DNA from 4 places in the Afipia sp. GW822-FHT04G07 genome. Region 1 is predicted to be linked to each of the others. Evidence: predicted binding sites of a transcription regulator. Region 1 holds the regulator's gene; each other region holds the start of a gene.
The links. Region 1 encodes PhoB, which activates phosphate uptake and scavenging genes when phosphate is short. Its sites were predicted from a motif close to TGTCATNNANCTGTCAT; they were not measured.

Region 1 (5,101 bases):
AGGTGACGGCGCGCGATCTGAATTTCTATTACGGCGAGCACCACGCCTTGAAGAACATCAACATTGCCCTTGGCGAGAACCGCGTCACTGCGTTCATCGGTCCATCGGGCTGCGGCAAGTCGACCCTGTTGCGGATATTCAACCGGATGTACGATCTTTATCCGGGCCAGCGCGCGACAGGCCAGCTCATGCTGGATACGACCAACATTCTCGATCCGAAGCTCGATCTCAACCTGCTGCGCGCGCGGATCGGAATGGTGTTCCAGAAGCCGACGCCGTTCCCGATGACCATTTACGAAAACATCGCGTTCGGGATTCGCCTGTACGAGAAAATCTCCAAATCCGAAATGGACGGTCGTGTCGAAGCCGCGTTGAAGGGCGGTGCGCTCTGGAACGAGGTCAAGGACAAGCTAAATGCGAGCGGCCTCAGCCTGTCGGGTGGTCAGCAGCAACGCCTGTGCATCGCACGGACGGTCGCCGTCCGTCCGGAAGTGATTCTGTTTGACGAGCCTTGCTCGGCGCTCGATCCGATCTCCACCGCCAAGGTTGAGGAACTGATCCAGGAGCTCAAGGAAGATTACACAATCGCCATTGTGACGCATAATATGCAGCAGGCGGCGCGTGTGTCGGACAAGACCGCGTTCATGTATCTCGGCGAACTGGTTGAATTCGACGATACCAACAAGATCTTTACGTCGCCGACAGATCGGCGGACGCAGGATTACATCACTGGCCGTTTCGGCTGACGCGCATTTCGCGGGAGAGACAAATCATGGGTTCAGATCATACCGCCAAGGCGTTCGACGAAGACCTTCAGGAACTCAACCGGCTTGTCGCCGAGATGGGTGGCCTGGCTGAGCGACAGATCGTCGATTCTGTCGATGCGCTGATCCGGCGCGACGTTGCGCTGGGCAAGCGCGTCGTCGCCGCCGACGTCGAGATCGACAAACTGCAGCATCTGATCGAGGAGCGTGCCGTGCTGACCATCGCGCGCCGCCAGCCGATGGCGGTCGATCTGCGCGAGATCGTCGGTTCCTTGCGTGTTGCGACTGACCTCGAACGGATCGGGGATCTCTCGAAGAATATCGGCAAGCGTGTTTCGGCGTTGGACAGCGATTTTCACCCTTTGAAGCTGATCCGCGGCCTGGAGCACATGACCGATCTCGTGCAGTCACAGGTGAAATCAGTGCTCGACGCCTATGCGGCACACGATCTGCCGGCTGCGATGACGGTCTGGAAGGGCGACGAGGAGGTCGACGCGATCTGCACCTCGCTGTTCCGCGAGCTTCTGACCTACATGATGGAAGATCCGCGAAACATCGGGTTCTGTATTCACCTGATGTTCTGCGCCAAGAACATCGAGCGTATCGGCGATCACGCGACCAACATTGCCGAGACGGTTTTCTATATGATCGAAGGCCAGCAGATGCTCGATCAGCGCCCGAAGGGCGACATGACGAACTTTGCAACGGCCGCGTCAGGCAGCTAACTTGCAGGATGATGAATTGAAGGACCGCTCATGAGCGCCCGCATTCTTGTGGTCGAAGACGAAGAGGCGTTGACGACGCTGCTTCGTTACAATCTGGACGCCGAGGGTTACGACGTCGAGACCGTGGCCCGCGGCGATGACGCCGATACGCGGCTTAAGGAGCATATCCCAGATCTGATCGTGCTTGACTGGATGCTTCCCGGCCTGTCGGGAATCGAGCTTTGCCGCCGCCTGCGCGCGCGGCAGGAGACCAAGCAGATTCCGATCATCATGTTGACCGCGCGCGGCGAGGAAAGCGAGCGGGTGAGGGGACTTGCGACCGGCGCAGACGATTACATCGTCAAGCCGTTCTCGGTTCCCGAGCTGCTGGCGCGGGTCAAAGGCCTATTGCGGCGTGCAAGTCCCGAACGCCTTGCGACGGTTCTGGCGTTCGGCGACATCGAATTGGACCGCGACCGGCGTCGCGTTGCGCGTTCGGGCCGGCCGATCGATCTCGGCCCTACCGAATATCGCCTGCTGGAGTTCTTTCTTGAGCACCCAGGCCGCGTGTTTAGCCGGGAACAGCTGCTTGATGGCGTATGGGGACGCGACATCTACATCGACGAGCGCACGGTTGACGTACACATCGGTCGGCTGAGGAAGCTGCTGAACCTGGGCCGCGAGTCGGACCCTATCCGCACCGTCCGCGGCGCGGGCTACGCTCTCGATGATCGTTTCGCCAAGGCCGAGTGAGTTTGGTTCCGGTTCTTTCGCATTGCAGCGAAGTCACATTTTTGTGGCGGGCGGCATCCAAGTTTCGTGGCGCCAAAATCGAACTCCGTGGTAGCTTCGATGGTGATGATGGCACGAAGTCCGTCATGCAATGGGCAAGGAGACCGCAAATGGCCTGGAAGACCCCCAAGATTGTCGAAGTGCCGGTCGGCATGGAAATCAACATGTACGCCTGCGCGGCGCGCAAGTAAGCGGCATTCTCGTTATCAGGCTCGCGGCTAAGCGGTCCGGTTTGCGCTAGGAATTCCTTCATATGTGAAGGCTTTCCGGCGCGAGGCCGGGTTTTCTTGTGTCTGCGGCGCTGCCCCTTATGAGATCGAATCGAGGACGGAGCTCCCTCATGCGCGTCGTCGTTCTCGGGGCTGCGGCGGGCGGGGGCGTACCCCAGTGGAATTGTAACTGCGATGTCTGCCGCCTGGCGCGCAGCTCGCATCCGGAATTGCAGTCGACTCAGACATCGATTGCGGTCAGCGCCGACGGTGAGCACTGGTTTCTGGTCAACGCCTCGCCTGACTTGCGTCAGCAATTGATTTCGACGCCGCAGCTTCATCCCAAGGCCGGTCATCTGCGCCACAGTCCTGTCGCAGGCGTCATCCTGACCAATGGTGAGGTTGATGCCGTCGCCGGATTGTTGTCGATGCGCGAGGGCTCGCCTTTTTCGATCTACGCGCACCCACGTGTGCTCTCCATTCTCAAGTCGAACAGCATCTTCAACGTGCTCGATGAGACGCGCGTGCGGCGCGAGGCTGTCGAATTCGATAAACCGTTCGAACCGAAGCTTCCTGACGGCTCACCGTCTGGTCTCGAAATTCTTCCCTTTGCCGCGCCGGGCAAGCGCGCCTGGTATCTGGAAGGGGCAGCCTTTCCTATCGACGGCGATGAGGCGGGGGATACGCTCGGATTGCGGATCACTGACAAGGCAAGCGGGGAACATCTCTACTTTCTCGCAGCCTGCGCGGCGCTCACCCCCGATCTCAGGCAGCGCCTTCGCGGCGCGTCTCTGGTTTTCTTTGACGGTACGCTGTGGCGCGACGACGAATTGATCGCGGCCGGCCTTGGCACCAAAACCGGTCAACGCATGGGGCACATGGCCATTTCCGGTGAACAGGGCGTGATCGCCGGGCTTGAGGATCTCGGCATCGGGCGCAAGATTTTCCTGCACATCAATAATTCGAATCCGGTTCTGCTGCCGGGCGCCGCCGAGCGCGAAGCCGTGGAGCGCGCCGGCTGGCAAATTCCTTCGGATGGCACGGAGATCACCATTTGATCGCGACGAGCGTATTTGCATTGAAGACAGGTACGCCGCTTGCAAATGCGGAGGACCTTGAGGTTGCGCTGCGCGGTATCGGCGCGACGCGCTATCACAATCTGCATCCGTTTCACCGGTTGCTTCACGGCGGCAAGCTGAACAAGGGGCAGGTTCAGGCCTGGGCGCTCAACCGCTACTATTATCAGAGCTCCATTCCCATCAAGGACGCGGTGGTGATTTCGCGCTTTCGCGACCGCGATATTCGTCTCGAATGGCGACACCGCATCGAGGACCACGATGGCGACGTCGGCACCGAAGGGGGTATCGAGCGCTGGTTGAAGCTGACCGAAGGGCTCGGCCTCGATAGCGCTTATGTCGAATCCGCCGAGGGAATTCTGCCTGCTACGCGCTTCGCGGTGGATGCCTACGTCCATTTCGTTCGCGACAAGACGCCGTTGGAAGCCATTGCGTCCTCATTAACCGAACTTTTCGCGCCGAACCTGCATGAGGAACGCATTTCGGGAATGCTCGCGCACTACGACTTCATCAATCCGAACATCATGAGTTACTTCAAGCGGCGCATGGAGCAGGCGCCGCGCGACGCCAATTTTGCGCTGGATTTCGTCAAGCGGCACGCAAAAACACCCGAAGAGCGCGAAGCTGTCTGCAATGCGTTGATTTTCAAGACCAACGTGCTCTGGGTCCAGCTCGACGCGCTCTATCATGCCTATGTCGACGGCCATATTCCGCCGGGTGCTTTCGTGCCGGAGCGCGGCTGATGGCATTGCGAAGCCGGCGGATCGACATAACTGAAGGGAGCAGGCCCGTGCTGGCGCGTCATGCCAGGCTGAAGTTCGACGAAGCGCGGCAGGTCTGGGTGATCCTGGTGCCGGAGCGCGTACTTGCGCCGGACGAGATTGCGGTAGAGATTTTGCAACTCTGCGATGGCGTCCGTAACGTCGATCAGATCATCGATGTGCTTGCCGCAAAGTATGCTGCCGATCGCGGGATGATCGGCGCTGATGTAATGGCCATGCTGCGGGATCTCGCCGAAAAGGGATTTCTTGCAGAGGCACAGGATCCGAAGTCATGAGCCCGACGCTCACCGATGCTTCTCCGGTTCGCGCCGATCCAGCCGATGGATTGGCGGTGCTGGAGCAGCGCAGATCGCAGGCCGAAACATTCGGGATTCCGCTGGCTGTTCTGGCCGAGCTGACCCACCGCTGCCCTTTGCAATGTCCGTATTGCTCGAACCCGGTAGAACTGGAGCGAGGCGGCGCGGAGCTTTCCACCGACGAATGGAAGCGGGTGCTGAGCGAACTCGCCGCGATTGGCGTGCTGCAGATCCATTTTTCCGGTGGCGAGCCGACGGCGCGCAAGGATCTCGCAGAGATCGTTCAGCACGCAACCGACGTCGGGCTTTATTCGAACCTCATCACCTCGGCGGTTCTGCTTACGAAGGAAAAGCTGACTGCATTGGCCGATGCTGGGCTGTGCCATGTTCAGATCAGCTTTCAGGGCAGCGAGCAGAGCGTCGCCGACCGTGTCGCGGGGCTGAAAGATGCGCACGCGAAAAAGATCGAGGCCGCAGG
Region 2 (5,101 bases), 3.6 Mb from region 1:
GCCGACAGAAGGGAGCCGGATCGCCAGGATCCTGCTCCCTGAGGTTGTGCGACGCTCAGGACGCCTTCTTCTTGCGAAGCGCATCGACAAACTTGATCAGGTCGATCGTGGCGTCCCAATCCTTCGTCGTTGCAGCATGGAAACCTTGTTTCTGCCCATCGGACAGTTTCTCGAACGCAGCCTTGTCCTTGGCCGGCGCGTCCATAAACGCCTTGACGATCGCAGCCTTGAGGTCTTCCGGAAGCTCGGAGAGGTAGGCATAGGGACCGTTGATAATGGGGGCAGACTTGTGAACAATGCGGAAGTCCTCCTTCTTCAGGGCCGCGCCATTCGCGCCTTTCAACATGCCCTTGTGCAGCATCTGCACCAGAGTGGAGTCGTTATCGTTGGTCCACTGATTGGCGGCGACGTCGACCGTACCCTGTGTCAGCGCCATCATCGCGTTCTCATGGCTGCCGGTGAACACCACCTTGCTGAAGTAAGCGTCGGCGTCAGCAATACCAAGCTTGTCGAGTTCGAAGCGCGGAACATTGTTGCCCGAGGTCGAATTCGGATCGACAAGGCCCAGATTCTTGCCCTTCAGATCATCGATATTCTTGTAAGGGCTGCTGGCCTTGACGAAAAAAACCGAGTAGTAGCCGGTGGATCCATCGATATTAATGTCATTGGCGAAGGCATCTGTCTTCACCCCCGTCATCCGCGCTCGCGCGAACGAGGCAGAGCCATAGCTGGCGACGTGGATGTTGCCCGCACGCTGGCCTTCAATCACGGCGGCATAGTCGTTGGCGATACGCAAGTTGACCTTGACGCCGATTTCCTTCGACAGGTAGGCGACGAATGGCGCCCAGCGCTCGGTGACGCCAGAGGCATTTTCCGCCGGGATGATGGCGAAGGTCAATTCCGGATATTTTGTCTTGTAATCCTGGGCCGACGCAACTGAGGTGGCGAACGCCAGCGCTGCGGCGCCGAGTATAATGGTGCGACGATTGATCATGATGACCTCGGGGTTTTGGTTTGGGGTTGACGCTTGCGAAGTACGTGACGCGCACAGCAATGCCATGTCAGGCGGCAGCAACCGCGCTGTAGGCCGGAACGCTGACCGGCGCTGGGACGTGACCGGGTATGGCTCCCATAACTTCATCGGCCTCTAGATCATATAGTTCGCGAGCGCTCCGGTCGGTCAGCGCGGCTGGCACACCATCGAATACGACACGACCGGCTGACATGCCTATCAACCGGTCACAATAGCTGCGCGCCAGATCAAGTGAATGCAGGTTGCATATCACGGTGATGCCGAAATGCTTATTGATCCGCAGGAGTGCATCCATAACGAGGCGGGTGTTGCGCGGATCCAGCGAAGCAATCGGCTCGTCTGCAAGGATGATGTCAGGCTGCTGTACCAGCGCACGGGCAATTGCGACACGCTGTTGCTGCCCACCGGACAATTGATCGGCACGCTGCGCGGCCAGTGACGCCATGTCGAACTGCTCCAACGCAGACATCGCCAGCGCACGGTCCTCCTCCGGCCACACCTGCATCAGGGAGCGCCATTGCGGAATTTCAGACAGGCGCCCCATCAGGACATTGGTGAGCACGTCAAGGCGCCCGACAAGATTAAACTGCTGGAAAATCATCGCCGAGCGCGCACGCCACTGCCTGAGCTTGCGACCCCGTAGCGCGGTGATATCAGTGCCATCACACAAGATGCGCCCCGAACTAGGCTCGGCCAGGCGATTGATCATACGCAGTATGGTCGACTTGCCGGCACCCGAGCGGCCGATGATGCCGACAAAGGCGCCAGGCTCGATCGCAAATGATGCCTTATCAACGGCCGCCTTTGCGCCAAACCGGCACGTCAGCCCCTCAACCACCAGCATAAAGCGCTCCAATGACAATGTGTGTTGTCACCCGTAACGCCACCGGTTGACAGTGATGTGACACGACCGCGCATATCCCCGGCGTCCGCCGGTTTTACACGACAAGTGGAATGTCATCTCACAGTCGTGACGTTGTCATTATTGATGAAGATGACGATGCAGGTCGGATATCCCCCTCCGTCTTTCGAACACAGAGCCCTGCCATGATCGACATCTTCATCGACAGCGGACGTAGCCTTTTCGGCGACGAAGTCATCGAGACGTCGATGCAAATCAGTGGCGGCAAGATCGCAATGATCGGCGCAGACCCCACGCCCGGCGCGCTCGTCCTCAACGCCCGCGATCTGCTGGTACTGCCAGGCATCATCGACCTTCACGGCGACGCGTTCGAACGTCAGCTGATGCCGCGCCCTGGCGTCGATTTCCCGGTTGACGTCGCACTGATCGACAGCGATCGGCAGGCAATCGCCAATGGTATCACCACGGTGTTCCACGGCACCACATGGTCATGGGAGCCTGGCCTGCGCGGTGCCCAGAACGCACGAAAATTGCTTGACGCCATCGAGACGCAGCGGCCGCACATGGCCGCCGATACCCGCTTCCATCTGCGCCAGGAGATCTACAATCTCGACGCAGAAGAAGAGATCCTGCAATGGCTCGCGGGAGGCCGCATCGACCTTCTGGCCTTTAACAACCACATCGAGACCAGCCTGCACAATCCGGCGAAGCCAGAAAAACGCGCCCGAATGGCTGAGCGCACCGGGTTGACGGACGAAGCCTTCGACCAACTGGTTCAGCGCACCATCTCGCGCGCCGATGAAGTTCCCGGCTCAATCGAGCGCCTCGCCCTTGCTGCGCGAGCAGCGGGCGTGCCGACCCTGTCTCACGACGACGAAACGCCGGCGATGCGCGCCGACTTCCGCAAGCTCGGCGTCTCCATCGCAGAGTTTCCGATCAACGAGGAGACCGCCATTGCCGCCGCCGCGGCCGGCGACTTCATCGTGTTCGGTGCACCAAATGTCGTACGCGGCGGCAGCCACACCGGCTGGACAAAGGCGTCCGACATGATCGCTAAGGGCCTGTGCCAGGTGCTGGCCTCTGACTATTACTATCCGGCGCAGTTGCTGGCTGCGTTCCGTCTTGTCACCGACGGCATCCTGCCACTGCCAGCGGCTTGGGCGCTCATCTCGTCGGCTCCGGCCAAAGCGGCCGGCCTAACGGACCGCGGCGTGCTGGCCACAGGCTGCCGTGCAGATGTGCTTCTGGTCGATAGCAGAACAGTGCTGCGCCCGCGGATCGTGGCCGTCGTCGCCAACGGCAAACTAGTGCACCTGACAGAGGCCAGCCGACTGCTGCAGCCAACTCTGCCACGCAGAATGATTGCGGCCGCTTGACTGGTCTGTATTGTCGGACATCATGACGCTCTTCCCCCGTTACGCCATCTATTACGCACCGGACGCCGATAGTGAATTACATCGCTTCGGCGCCGAACTGCTGGGCTATGATGCCTTTAGCGGCGAAGCCCGACCGTTTCCGGCGGATGTGCTCTCCCATGCGCCGGACTGGGCCGCACTGACGAGCGATCCGCGCAAGTACGGCTTTCACGCCACGTTGAAGGCGCCGTTTGCGCTCGCAGCCGGGAAAATCGAGGACGATCTTTTCGCGAGCTACATGGTTTTCGCCGCGATACCGCGCACGCTTCCCGTTATCACACCCGCCGTTCGTGCGATCGGCGGTTTCGTCGCCATAGTGCCTGACTCCCCGTCGGCACCACTCGGCCTGCTTGCGCAGGAATGCGTCGAAGCCTTCGAAAGCCTTCGTGCGCCTATGACGCCGGAGGACCGCGCCCGGCGCAACCCAGAGTCGCTCACCGAGCGCCAGATCGAGCAACTCGATCGGTTCGGATATCCGTATGTCGGCGACGACTTCCGCTTTCACATGACGCTGACGGGCAGATTGCCGGACGAGCGCCGCGGGCAGGTTCTCGAAATGCTCAATGACCGGTTCGCTGCGCTCGCGCTCGAAACATTGCCGATTAACCGCATCGCACTGTTCCGCCAGAACGATGCAGCTTCGCGTTTCACCAACATCCGGCAAGACGCGTTGGCTGCTTTTTGACTCTAGAAGTTAACCGGGAGGATCCCATTCATGGGCTCCTCGCCCACTTCCTGAAAAACAGAATCTATACTGGCGAGACCGGTCATGGGGCAAATGTATCCGGGCGAGCTTGCGGCCAAGTACAACGCCCCCCGCAGCTAGTCGGCAACTGGCGCCTCCCTATACTCGGCCGCCCCTTCACGGAGATACCAAACCTCGCCACCGACAACGACATTGGACGCTATTCGAAGGGAGGGGGCAGCAGACCCGCCAAACTTAGCCTTCTAAGCTTTACGATATCTGCGAAAAACCACGCAGTGGTTTTATTCTCCAGTCTCTGAGGCGAGTCTCCAAAAAACGGGAATTCTTCAATGGTTGAGTGGAGACTGATCCCCGATTTCGGAAGATAGTGGTTCGAATCCGGTCTCTGTAGAGACTCCGGCTGCACGAAAGGCCCGCTATTGGCGGGCCTTTGTCACGCTCAGGAAAGAAATTCTCCAAAATCCGGACTGGCTGGCTGACCTAGGAGGATTCGAACTGCCACATTCCTAATTGCAGACCCCCCTTTGATTTCTCAATAGAATTTTGCATTTTTTCGCGAGTTCTGGCCTCGGAGAATTTTGCACCAAGTAGCTGTTGGGCAGGGAGAATGCACCTTTCCAACAACAGCCAAGAGGCGAGAGGCGGCGAGTTAGCACGCGCTTCCCTTTAATTTTCTAGGCTGCGACCCGATTGTTTGGTGCTCCGACATAGTGCATCCGCTCTATTTAGAGCGGACGGTACAGCATGGTGTCACCAGCGTGAACGTTGGCAATCCGTAAAGAAGCGGGTTGTCCTGGAAGAACCGCTCAAATGGTATGTAATCGCCACCGATCGTTCCTGCCGGCGTTCCAAAATAAGAAACCTGGACCGCCGGTATAACCACGGCGCGCAGCCTTGCCTCTTCAACAGAGATTGGATTGGTGCAGGCACCGTTGAGGGCGCGCAGGCATTTTTGCTGCACCTCCGCAGTTCGAGCGGGCATCGTCCTCGTGACATTCGGACGGGCTTGAGATGCGGCTTGCGGTGTCTGCGCGTCGGCTCGCGAGGCCCACAGCACAGACGATACAACGATCACCGCGATGGCA
Region 3 (5,101 bases), 3.6 Mb from region 1:
GCTGGCGATCGCGATCCACTGCGTTGGTGCGCTGGGTAAGTTGTACAGCGAGATGGTCGAAAACATCGACATGAAGCCGGTCGAGGGTATTCGTTCAACGGGTGCGGGCTGGATCGACTGTATGCGCTTTGCGGTGCTGCCGCAGATCGCGGCCGGCTTTGCCAGCTACACGTTGCTGCGCTTCGAGATCAATGTGCGCGGTGCCTCGGTGATGGGCTTCGTCGGCGCCGGAGGCATCGGGCAGGAACTCGTGGTTGCGGTGCGCAAGTTCTACTATTCCGACGTCAGCGCCATCCTGCTCCTGATCATCATCACAGTGTTTATTATCGACATCGGTACGGGCTGGATGCGCGGTCGACTGTTCGGCAAGGAAGCTCGCTCGTGAAAAACACGCCAGGGGTGAATAGCGCTGAACTGCGCAAGCGATATCCTGCGGTGTTCAACCGGCCGTTGCGAACGCGCGCGGCGGTACCCGCGATTTTCGTCGCTGCGCTTGCGCTGTTCATCTTCGGCCTCAACGAACTGGAGTTCTCACCGGCGCGGATATTGGCAGGCCTGAAGCAACTTGGCTGGATCGTGATGATGATGATCCCGCCGGATCCCGGGTCATCTCTGCCTGCCTATTTGACGGCGATGGGGGAGACGCTCTCGATCGCGTTGCTGGGGACCACGCTGGCCGCTGTGTTCGCGTTGCCTGTCAGCCTGCTCGCAGCGCGCAACGTCATGCCGTCGATCTGGCTTCGCTCGCCTGTGCGGCGATTCCTGGATTCGATCCGCGGGATTGATACGCTGATCTGGGCGCTGGTCTGGATCAACGTGGTTGGACTTGGCCCGTTCGCCGGGGTTTTGGCCATCGCGGTCTCGGATTTCGGCGCGTTCGGCAAATTGTTTTCTGAGGCTATCGAGGCCGCGGACAAAAAGCAGATCGAAGGCGTTCGCGCCGCGGGCGGCAGCCCTGTGCATGAGATCCGTTTCGGCTTGTTGCCGCAGGTGTTGCCGGTGATCGCAGGTCAGGTGCTATACTTCATCGAATCCAACACCCGCTCCGCCACCATTATCGGCATCGTCGGCGCGGGTGGAATCGGTTTGCAACTTTCCGAACAGATCCGCGTACTGGAATGGCAGAAGGTGTCCTTTATCATTCTGATGATTCTGGTTGCGGTGGCGGCGATCGACTGGATTTCCAGCCGGTTGCGCTTCGCGATCATCGGGCGGCGTGCAGCGATCTGATCATCGTTAGCCTAGGCTCTCGACCATGAACTCGACCCGCTCCGCCGCAAAACGCGAGTGCGAAGTCAGCAGTGGCGTGCCGTCGGCATCCACATCGCTACTGTCGACGACCAGCACCGGCCGTCCCAGTGTCAGATCAAGCCGGGCGGCATCGCTGGCATCAATGATCGCGGCCGTGACGCGCGTCGAATGGCGGCGGTAGTCTTTGATGCCGTAATGCGCCAGCAGCTTGGTCATGGAGCGCATCTTCTCATAAATCAGACCTGCGTCGGCGAAACGATCAGCCGACAGCCAGTTGGTGGCGACGCAGATCGGTGTTCGATCGGCGAAGCGCAGCACGTCGAGGCGTAACAGAGGTGCGCCAGTCTTGAGCGCGAGATGCTTAGCCAGTTCGCGTGTCGCGGGTTCGATGAATGACCCGATTAGCTGGCCGCGCGGTTCCCGTCCGCCCGCGCCGACAATCTCGGAGAATCGCGTACGCGATCGCAGCGGATAGCTCAACTTGGGTGCTTCCACGTAAGTGCCGCTGCCACGTTCTGCGCGCACCAGACCACGTTCCGCTAACGACGCCAGCGCGCGGCGCACTGTGTGGCGGTTGACGCGATAGGTCTCGGCGATATCGGTTTCGCCCGGCAGCTTTTCTCCGGGAGGGAAGCGCGCGTCGGCAATGCCGCGCTCGATACCGTCGGCGACCTGCCGCCACAGCGCAACGCCGCTTGGTTTATTGTGAATGCTCACGATAGTTCTGTCTCACGAATATGCTGGATGGAGATAGCGAACAAACATGTCGCTGTCACGAAACGGTCATTGCTCCGATCTATCTAGTTGTCTAGCACGATAGACAACTTAACCGGACTTGGAAATCTGATGACTGCACGCTTGAACCCTCAGCAGAAGCAGCGTCAGCAGGTAATGGCGGTGCTGGCCCACGCCGCCGCGGCCGAGATCGCCAAACATCTCGAGACGTTGGCCGTTCCCGCCTACGAGCGACTGCGCCAGCCGGAGAATGGTCTGGTCATGCTGCGCGGTCGGATTGGCGGTGACGGCGCTCCGTTCAATCTCGGTGAGGCGACGGTATCGCGTGCCGCCGTACGGCTGGCCAGTGGTGAAGTCGGCTTCGGCTACACTCTTGGGCGTGATCGTACAAAGGCCGAGCTAATCGCGCTGTGCGATGCGCTGCGCCAGACAGACGCATTTGCGGATGCGGTGGAAACACAGGTGCTGGCACCGCTGCGCGCGCGCAACGAGGCGGAGCAAGCACGCAAGGCCGCAGAAACCGCTGCGACAAAGGTGGATTTCTACACGCTCGTGCGCGGGGAAAGCTGAAGATGATGATTTCAGAATTGCCTGCGGGCTTTGCGGACAAGGTCCTGTCGGCCCAATCAGTCTTTCGCTCGATGATGGACGCCATGGCGAGACCGGGGAGGGTGCAGCATATCGAGGCCACGTCAGGTGTGCCTGCACCCATGATGCGCGCAACAGCGGCCATTGCGCTGACGCTGCTTGATCAGGATACACCGGTTTGGCTTGATGCGGGAATGGCGGAGTCGTCGAGCGTCGCCAGGTGGATTGGATTTCACACCAGCGCGCCGGTGATTGCCGACTCGTCAGTCTCGAGCTTCGCGCTGATCGCCAATAGCAATACCCTGCCGGAGTTCGGGATATTCTCGTTTGGTAGTGCTGAATATCCGGATCGTTCCACCACGATTATCCTGCAGATTGCGAGTTTGACGGAAGGGCCGGCTTATGAGCTGCGCGGCCCCGGCATTGATGGTGCTTCCATTTTGCACGCCACAGTCGGCGTCCCCGATTTCCTTGATCGTCTTGCACTGAACGGAAAGCTGTTTCCGCGCGGTATCGATCTCGTCCTTGTCGCAGACGATGCCATCGTCGCGATCCCGCGCACCACGCGTCTTGTTGCGAAGGAAAGCTGACCATGTATGTCGCAGTAAAGGGTGGCGAACGCGCCATTGAAAACGCCCATAGGCTGCTGGCGCACGAGCGTCGCGGTGATCGCGGCATCCCGGAAATTTCACTGGCGCAAATATCAGAGCAGCTGAGCATCGGCGTTGATCGCATCATGACCGAGGGCTCACTGTACGACCGGGAACTCGCGGCGCTGGCTATCAAGCAGGCGCGCGGCGACATGATCGAAGCGATTTTCCTGTTGCGCGCATTTCGCGCCACACTGCCTCGCTTTGGCGCCAGTGAGCCTGCCGATACGTCAAAGATGCAGGTGCGTCGCAGGGTTTCCTCGACGTTTAAGGATATGCCGGGCGGTCAGATTCTGGGTTCAACGTTCGATTACACCCATCGTCTGCTTGATCCCGCGCTGGCTGGTGAATCGGCGCCGGAACAGCCAGCATTGGCCGAAGTTCAATCAAACATCATGCCCCGCGTCATCGATATTCTCGGCCGCGACGGCTTGGTTGAATCTTCGCCGACTGAGGATGCGGATCGGCCCGTTGCCGATCTGACCCGTGATGCGCTGAGCTTTCCGGCGGAGCGCGATCTACGCCTGCAGAACCTCGCGCGGGCAGATGAGGGCTTTCTCCTTTCGCTCGGCTATTCCACACAGCGCGGTTATGGCCGCAACCATCCTTTCGCCGGTGAGATACGCATTGGCGAAGTCGAAGTCGAGTTCGTGGCGGAAGATGTCGGCTTCGCGGTGCCTCTGGGTGCGATTACACTGACCGAATGTCAGATGGTGAATCAGTTCAAGGGGAGTGACACGGAAGCACCGTGCTTCACCCGCGGCTATGGTCTTGCCTTCGGACAATCCGAGCGAAAGGCAATGTCGATGGCGCTGGTTGATCGAGCGCTGCGCGCACGCGAACTCGGCGAGAGCGTCGTCGCCCCGTCGCAGGACGAGGAGTTCGTGCTGTCGCATTCCGACAATGTGCAGGCCACGGGTTTCGTCGAACATCTCAAGCTGCCGCATTACGTGGATTTTCAGTCCGAACTCGGGTTGCTGCGCAAGCTGCGCCAGGAATTTGCCGAGACAAACGGCGTGGCCGATACCAAGATGGAGGCTGCGGAATGAACGCGCCAGCATATAACTTTGCCTATCTTGACGAGCAGACCAAGCGAATGATCCGTCGCTCGATCCTGAAGGCGATTGCGATCCCGGGCTATCAGGTGCCGTTCGCAAGTCGCGAGATGCCCATGCCTTACGGTTGGGGCACAGGTGGTGTGCAGGTGACAGCGGCGATTCTTGGTATCAAGGATGTATTGAAGGTGATCGATCAGGGCTCTGACGACACCACCAATGCGATCTCGATCCGCAAATTCTTCGAGAAAACCGCAGGCGTTGCCGTGACCACCAGCACGCTGGATGCGACCGTCATCCAGACCCGGCATCGCATTCCCGAAGCGCCGCTCAGCGCGCGTCAAGTCCTGGTTTATCAGGTGCCGATTCCGGAGCCGCTGCGCTTTCTTGAGCCGCGGGAGACCGAGACCCGGCGCATGCATGCGCTCGGCGAATATGGGCTGATGCATGTCAAACTCTACGAAGACATCGCGCGTTTCGGCCACATCGCTACGGCCTATGCCTATCCGGTCAAAGTGAACGCGCGCTATGTGATGGACCCGTCGCCGACACCAAAATTCGATAACCCGAAGATGGACAATTGCCCCGCGTTGCAATTGTTCGGCGCGGGCCGCGAGAAGCGCATCTACGCGATCCCGCCGTACACGTCGGTGGTGTCGCTGGATTTCGATGATCATCCGTTTACGCGCTACAAGCACGATGCCTGTTGCGCGCTGTGCGGCTCGGGCGATTCCTATCTGGACGAGATCGTCACCGACAATGTAGGCAGCCGGATGTTCGTCTGTTCTGATACCGATTATTGCGAGACGCGGCAGCTTGATG
Region 4 (5,101 bases), 580 kb from region 1:
GCTGAGACGAATGTCTCGAGCTTCTTGCGATCCTCCGACGAAATCCAGCGCGCGAGCTGGAATTCGCTGACCTCGAAATCCACCGGCAACGAGTATTCCGCGTCGAGCCGCGCCTTCAGCACATCGAGCTGCAACGAGCCGACCACGCCGACCAGCGCGGGCGCGCCGTCGCGCGGACGGAACACCTGCACGACGCCCTCCTCCGACATCTGCTGCAAGGCTTCCTTCAGCTTCTTGGCCTTCATCGCGTCGGTCAGGCGAACGCGGCGCAGGATTTCCGGCGCGAACGACGGCACGCCGACGAAATTAAGGTCCTCGCCTTCGGTCAGCGTGTCGCCGATCCGCAGCGTGCCATGATTGGGAATGCCGACCACGTCGCCGGCAAAGGCTTCGTCCGCGATAGCGCGGTCCTGCGCGAAGAAGAACTGCGGCGACGACAGGCTCATGTTCTTGCCGGTACGCACCAGCTTGGCCTTCATGCCGCGCGTCAGCTTGCCCGAGCACAGCCGCGCGAACGCGATGCGGTCGCGATGGTTCGGGTCCATGTTCGCCTGAATCTTGAAGACAAAGGCGCTCATCTTCGGATCGTCGGCTTTGACCTTGCGCTTGTCGGCGTCCTGCGCGCGCGGCGACGGCGCAAAACGGCCAAGACCTTCCAGCAGATCACCGACGCCAAAATTGCGCAGCGCGCTGCCGAAATAGACCGGCGTCATGTGGCCCTCGCGGAACGACTGCAGGTCGAACGGCTTCGAGGCTTCCTTCACCAGTTCGAGTTCGTCGGCGATCACGCCGGCATCGAGATTGGCATTGCGTCCGGCCAAATCGGAAATCTCGATCTTCTCGGCCGCGCCGGTCTTGGCGCCGCCGCCCTCCAGCAGACGGATGCCACCGGTTTCGATGTCATAGGTGCCCATGAAGTCGCGGCCGCGGCCCACCGGCCAGTTGATCGGCGTGGTGTCGAGCGCCAGCGTCTTCTCGATCTCGTCGAGCAGATCGAATACGTCGCGGCTCTCGCGGTCCATCTTGTTGACGAAGGTGATGATCGGGATGTCGCGCAGACGGCAAACCTCGATCAGCTTCAGCGTGCGCGCCTCGATGCCCTTCGCCGCGTCGATCACCATGACGGCGGAATCGACCGCAGTCAGCGTGCGATAGGTGTCTTCCGAGAAGTCCTCATGGCCCGGCGTGTCGAGCAGGTTGAACACGAGGTTCTGAAACTCGAAGGTCATCACGGACGTGACGACGGAGATGCCGCGGTCGCGCTCGATCTTCATCCAGTCGGAGCGCGTGTTGCGCCGTTCGCCCTTGGCCTTGACCTGCCCCGCGAGATTGATTGCGCCGCCGAACAGGAGCAGCTTTTCGGTCAGCGTGGTCTTGCCGGCGTCGGGATGGGAGATAATCGCGAACGTGCGACGACGCGCCACTTCTTCGGCAAGCGGCGTGAGCGGCGGCGACTCGGCGGCGATGGCGGTGTCGGACATGATGGCGAGCGTGTGGCAGGGAAACGCGGCAGGATCAAGGGAGATTCAGAAGTCCATGCACTTGCATCCTTCAATGACTTGAGCCATATTCAAATCGCGAGGACGGCCTCGTTTCACAGACATATCCGCAGGGACGGCCCTGCTATGGAGGTTCTAAGCCATGGCTTGGACAATGCTGTTCGTTGCGGGTTTGCTTGAAATTGGCTGGGCCATCGGCCTGAAATACACCGATGGTTTCACGAAACTGATGCCGACCGTACTGACCGTCGGCAGCATGATCGCGAGCGTCGCCCTGCTCGGCCTCTCGCTCAAGACCTTGCCTGTCGGCACTGCTTACGCGGTCTGGACCGGCATCGGCACGGTGGGAACCGCCCTGCTCGGCATCTGGCTGCTGGGCGAACCGGCCGCCGTTGTAAGGCTCGTCTGCATCGGACTGATCGTGGCGGGAATCATCGGCCTCAAGGTCGTCGCGTAACGCCCAACGCGCGTCAGCGCCAGCCAGCCAGCGTCACCGCATAGTAGGTCGCGGCGGCGACCAGCGCCGCGGCCGGGATCGTGAAGATCCACGCCCACACAATGGAGCTCGCCACGTTCCAGCGTACGGCGGAGGCGCGGCGGGCCGTGCCGACGCCGACGATGGCGCCGGTGATGGTGTGCGTGGTGGACACCGGCACGCCGAGCCACGTCGCCATGAACAGCGTCACCGCTCCGCCGGTCTCCGCACAGAATCCCTGCATCGGATTGAGCTTGGTGATGCGCAGCCCCATGGTGCGTACGATGCGCCAGCCGCCCATCAGTGTGCCTAGCGCCATCGCCGCCTGACACGACAGCACCACCCAGAACGGCACACTGAATTCGGAGCCGAGATGGCCCTGCGAGTACAGCAGCACCGCGATGATCCCCATGGTCTTCTGCGCGTCGTTGCCGCCGTGACCGAGCGAATACATCGAAGCCGAAACGAACTGCAGAATCCGGAACGCGCGATCGACGGCGAACGGCGTCGACCGCACCGAGGCCCATGACACGATGGCCGTCAGCACCAGCGCCAGCAGAAAGCCGACCAGCGGCGACAGCACGATGGCAAGCAGCGTCTTCGACAGGCCGCCCCACACGGCGACCGAAAGTCCGGCCTTGGCCATGCCCGCGCCGAGCAATCCGCCGATCAGCGCGTGAGAACTGCTGGAGGGCATGCCGAGCCCCCAGGTCACCAGATTCCAGACGATCGCACCGATCAGCGCGGCAAAAATCACCTGCGCGTCGATCACCTCGGGGTGAATGATGCCGGTGCCGATAGTCTGCGCGACGTGAAGGCCGAATACCGCGAACGCAATGAAGTTGAAGAACGCCGCCCACGCCACCGCGTATTGCGGACGCAGCACACGGGTCGACACGATTGTCGCGATGGAGTTGGCGGCGTCGTGCAACCCGTTCAGAAAATCGAACAGCAGCGCGACGATGATCAACCCGACCAGGATTGGGAAAGCGAGCGAGGCGTCCACTGTGCGATCCTGACCTTAAACTTGTTCGATCACGATGCTGTTGATTTCGTTCGCCACGTCGTCGAAGCGATCGGCGACCTTTTCCAGATGCTTGTAGATTTCAGCGCCGACCACGAAGTCCATCGTGTTGCCGTCGCGGTGCTTGATGAACAGTTCCTTGAGACCGATGTCGTTCAGGTCGTCGACGCGGCCTTCCAGCCGCGTGATTTCCTCGGTCAGCGCCGTCAGCGTCGTGACGTTCTCGCCCATCGCCTGCATCAGCGGCAACGCGCGGCCGACGAGGTTTGCGCACTGCACGAGAATGCTGCCGATCTCGCGCATCGGCGGCTCGAAAATCCGCACCTCGAACAGCATGACGGCCTTCGCCGTCTGCTGCATCTGGTCGATCGCGTCGTCCATCGCGGTGATCAGGTTCTTGATGTCGCCGCGATCGAACGGCGTGATGAAAGTCCGCCGTACCGCCGTGAGCACTTCACGGGTGATCTGATCGGCGTCGTTCTCGAACTGATTGACGCGCTGGCAATAGACCGGCGTTTCCTCGCCGCCGCGCAACATCCCTTCGAGCGCCTCCGCACCCAGCACGACCGATTGGGAGTGCCGGGCGAACAGATCGAAGAACCGTTCCTCCCTCGGTAGCAACCTACGAAACCAGCCAAGCATCATCGTTCTCCGGCATGACAGCAGATGTCACTTATCTGTCATAAACCGTTTCGCGGGCCAACAGTGGAAGACCAGCGTCAAAGCGCCGGTCATCCACTGGTTTATCCGGGGAAGAAGGTCAGGAAGATCTTGGGGTTACAGCGATCGCTTGAAGAAATGAGCGATTTCGCCGATGACGCCGCGGCGGAAGGTCAGCACGCAGATCACGAAGATCGCACCCTGGATCACGGTGACCCACTGCCCGAAGCCCGCCAGATACTGCTGCATGGCGATGATCACGAAGGCCCCGACCACGGGACCGAAGACGGTGCCGAGCCCGCCGACCAGCGTCATCAGCACGACTTCGCCGGACATGGTCCAATGCACGTCGGTCAGCGAGGCGTTCTGCGCCACGAACACCTTCACCGCACCGGCAAGACCCGCCAGGCTGCCGGAGAGGACATAAGCCAGGAACTTGTACTGGTCGGTCTTGTAGCCGAGCGAGATGGCGCGCTGCTCGTTCTCGCGGATCGATTTGAGGACTTCGCCGAACGGCGAGTTGATGGCCCGGTAGATCAGCAGGAAGCCGAGCAGGAAGATCACGAGGACCACGTAATAGAGCGTCGTCGCCTTCGACAGGTCGAAGATGCCGAACATCATGCCCTGCGGAATGCCCTGGATGCCGTCTTCGCCGTGGGTGAAGGGCGTCTGAAGGTAGATGAAGAACAGCAACTGCGACAACGCCAGCGTGATCATCGCGAAGTAGATGCCCTGCCGGCGGATGGCGATCAGTCCGGTGATGACGCTCAGCGCGCATGAAGCAACGACACCCAGAATGATACCGATCTCGGGCGACACGCCCCAGACCTTCAGCGCATGCGCGGTCACGTAGCCCGCCGTGCCGAGGAACATGGCGTGACCGAACGACAGCAGGCCGCTGTAACCGATCAGAAGATTGAAAGCGCAGGCGAACAGCGCAAAGCACAATGCCTGCATCACGAAGTAAGGATAGATGCCCGTCAGCGGCACGATGGCCAGCAACCCCGCCATGATGACGAAGGCGATCATCTCGTCGGCGGTGCGGCCCTTCACGGGAACGGCGTTGTCGGTGATTGTTGCCATGTCAGTTCGCCCGTCCCGTCAGTCCCGTTGGCTTCACAAGCAGCACCAGCACCATCAGCACGAAGACCACGGTGTTGGATGCCTCGGGATAGAAATACTTGGTCAGACCCTCGATCACCCCGAGCGTGAAGCCAGTGATGATCGAGCCCATGATCGATCCCATGCCGCCGATCACGACGACCGCGAACACGACGATGATGAGATCCGCGCCCATCAGCGGGCGCACCTGGTTGATCGGCGCGGACAGCACACCGGCCAGCGCCGCAAGGCCGACGCCGAGGCCGTAGGTCAGCGTGATCATGCGCGGCACGTTGATGCCGAAGGCGCGCACCAGCGTCGGATTTTCCGTCGCGGCGCGCA

Region 2: a site for PhoB is predicted at 1,989-2,005, ahead of phnC (phosphonate ABC transporter ATP-binding protein). Genes of this name have one in related genera too.
Region 3: a site for PhoB is predicted at 2,022-2,038, ahead of phnF (phosphonate metabolism transcriptional regulator PhnF). Genes of this name have one in related genera too.
Region 4: a site for PhoB is predicted at 3,666-3,682, ahead of AC1RKJ_RS03305 (DUF47 domain-containing protein). Genes of this name have one in related genera too.

The regions. Positions count from the first base shown of each region.
Region 1 is NZ_JBXAMP010000001.1:94,945-100,045, forward strand. Features, by position in the region: gene pstB (phosphate ABC transporter ATP-binding protein PstB) at 1-746, shown strand, start outside; gene phoU (phosphate signaling complex protein PhoU) at 773-1,489, shown strand; gene phoB (phosphate regulon transcriptional regulator PhoB) at 1,520-2,221, shown strand; gene pqqA (pyrroloquinoline quinone precursor peptide PqqA) at 2,371-2,451, shown strand; gene pqqB (pyrroloquinoline quinone biosynthesis protein PqqB) at 2,601-3,527, shown strand; gene pqqC (pyrroloquinoline-quinone synthase PqqC) at 3,524-4,288, shown strand; gene pqqD (pyrroloquinoline quinone biosynthesis peptide chaperone PqqD) at 4,288-4,602, shown strand; gene pqqE (pyrroloquinoline quinone biosynthesis protein PqqE) at 4,599-5,101, shown strand, end outside.
Region 2 is NZ_JBXAMP010000001.1:3,666,506-3,671,606, reverse strand. Features, by position in the region: gene phnD (phosphonate ABC transporter substrate-binding protein) at 56-994, opposite strand; gene phnC (phosphonate ABC transporter ATP-binding protein) at 1,062-1,877, opposite strand; gene AC1RKJ_RS17925 (alpha-D-ribose 1-methylphosphonate 5-triphosphate diphosphatase) at 2,081-3,271, shown strand; gene AC1RKJ_RS17920 (DUF1045 domain-containing protein) at 3,294-3,995, shown strand; gene AC1RKJ_RS17915 (hypothetical protein) at 4,738-5,101, opposite strand, start outside.
Region 3 is NZ_JBXAMP010000001.1:3,672,132-3,677,232, forward strand. Features, by position in the region: gene phnE (phosphonate ABC transporter, permease protein PhnE) at 1-385, shown strand, start outside; gene phnE (phosphonate ABC transporter, permease protein PhnE) at 382-1,230, shown strand; gene phnF (phosphonate metabolism transcriptional regulator PhnF) at 1,237-1,968, opposite strand; gene phnG (phosphonate C-P lyase system protein PhnG) at 2,098-2,556, shown strand; gene phnH (phosphonate C-P lyase system protein PhnH) at 2,559-3,164, shown strand; gene AC1RKJ_RS17965 (carbon-phosphorus lyase complex subunit) at 3,167-4,273, shown strand; gene AC1RKJ_RS17970 (alpha-D-ribose 1-methylphosphonate 5-phosphate C-P-lyase PhnJ) at 4,270-5,101, shown strand, end outside.
Region 4 is NZ_JBXAMP010000001.1:679,439-684,539, forward strand. Features, by position in the region: gene AC1RKJ_RS03290 (peptide chain release factor 3) at 1-1,481, opposite strand, end outside; gene sugE (quaternary ammonium compound efflux SMR transporter SugE) at 1,642-1,956, shown strand; gene AC1RKJ_RS03300 (inorganic phosphate transporter) at 1,970-2,980, opposite strand; gene AC1RKJ_RS03305 (DUF47 domain-containing protein) at 2,996-3,640, opposite strand; gene AC1RKJ_RS03310 (branched-chain amino acid ABC transporter permease) at 3,776-4,741, opposite strand; gene AC1RKJ_RS03315 (branched-chain amino acid ABC transporter permease) at 4,743-5,101, opposite strand, start outside.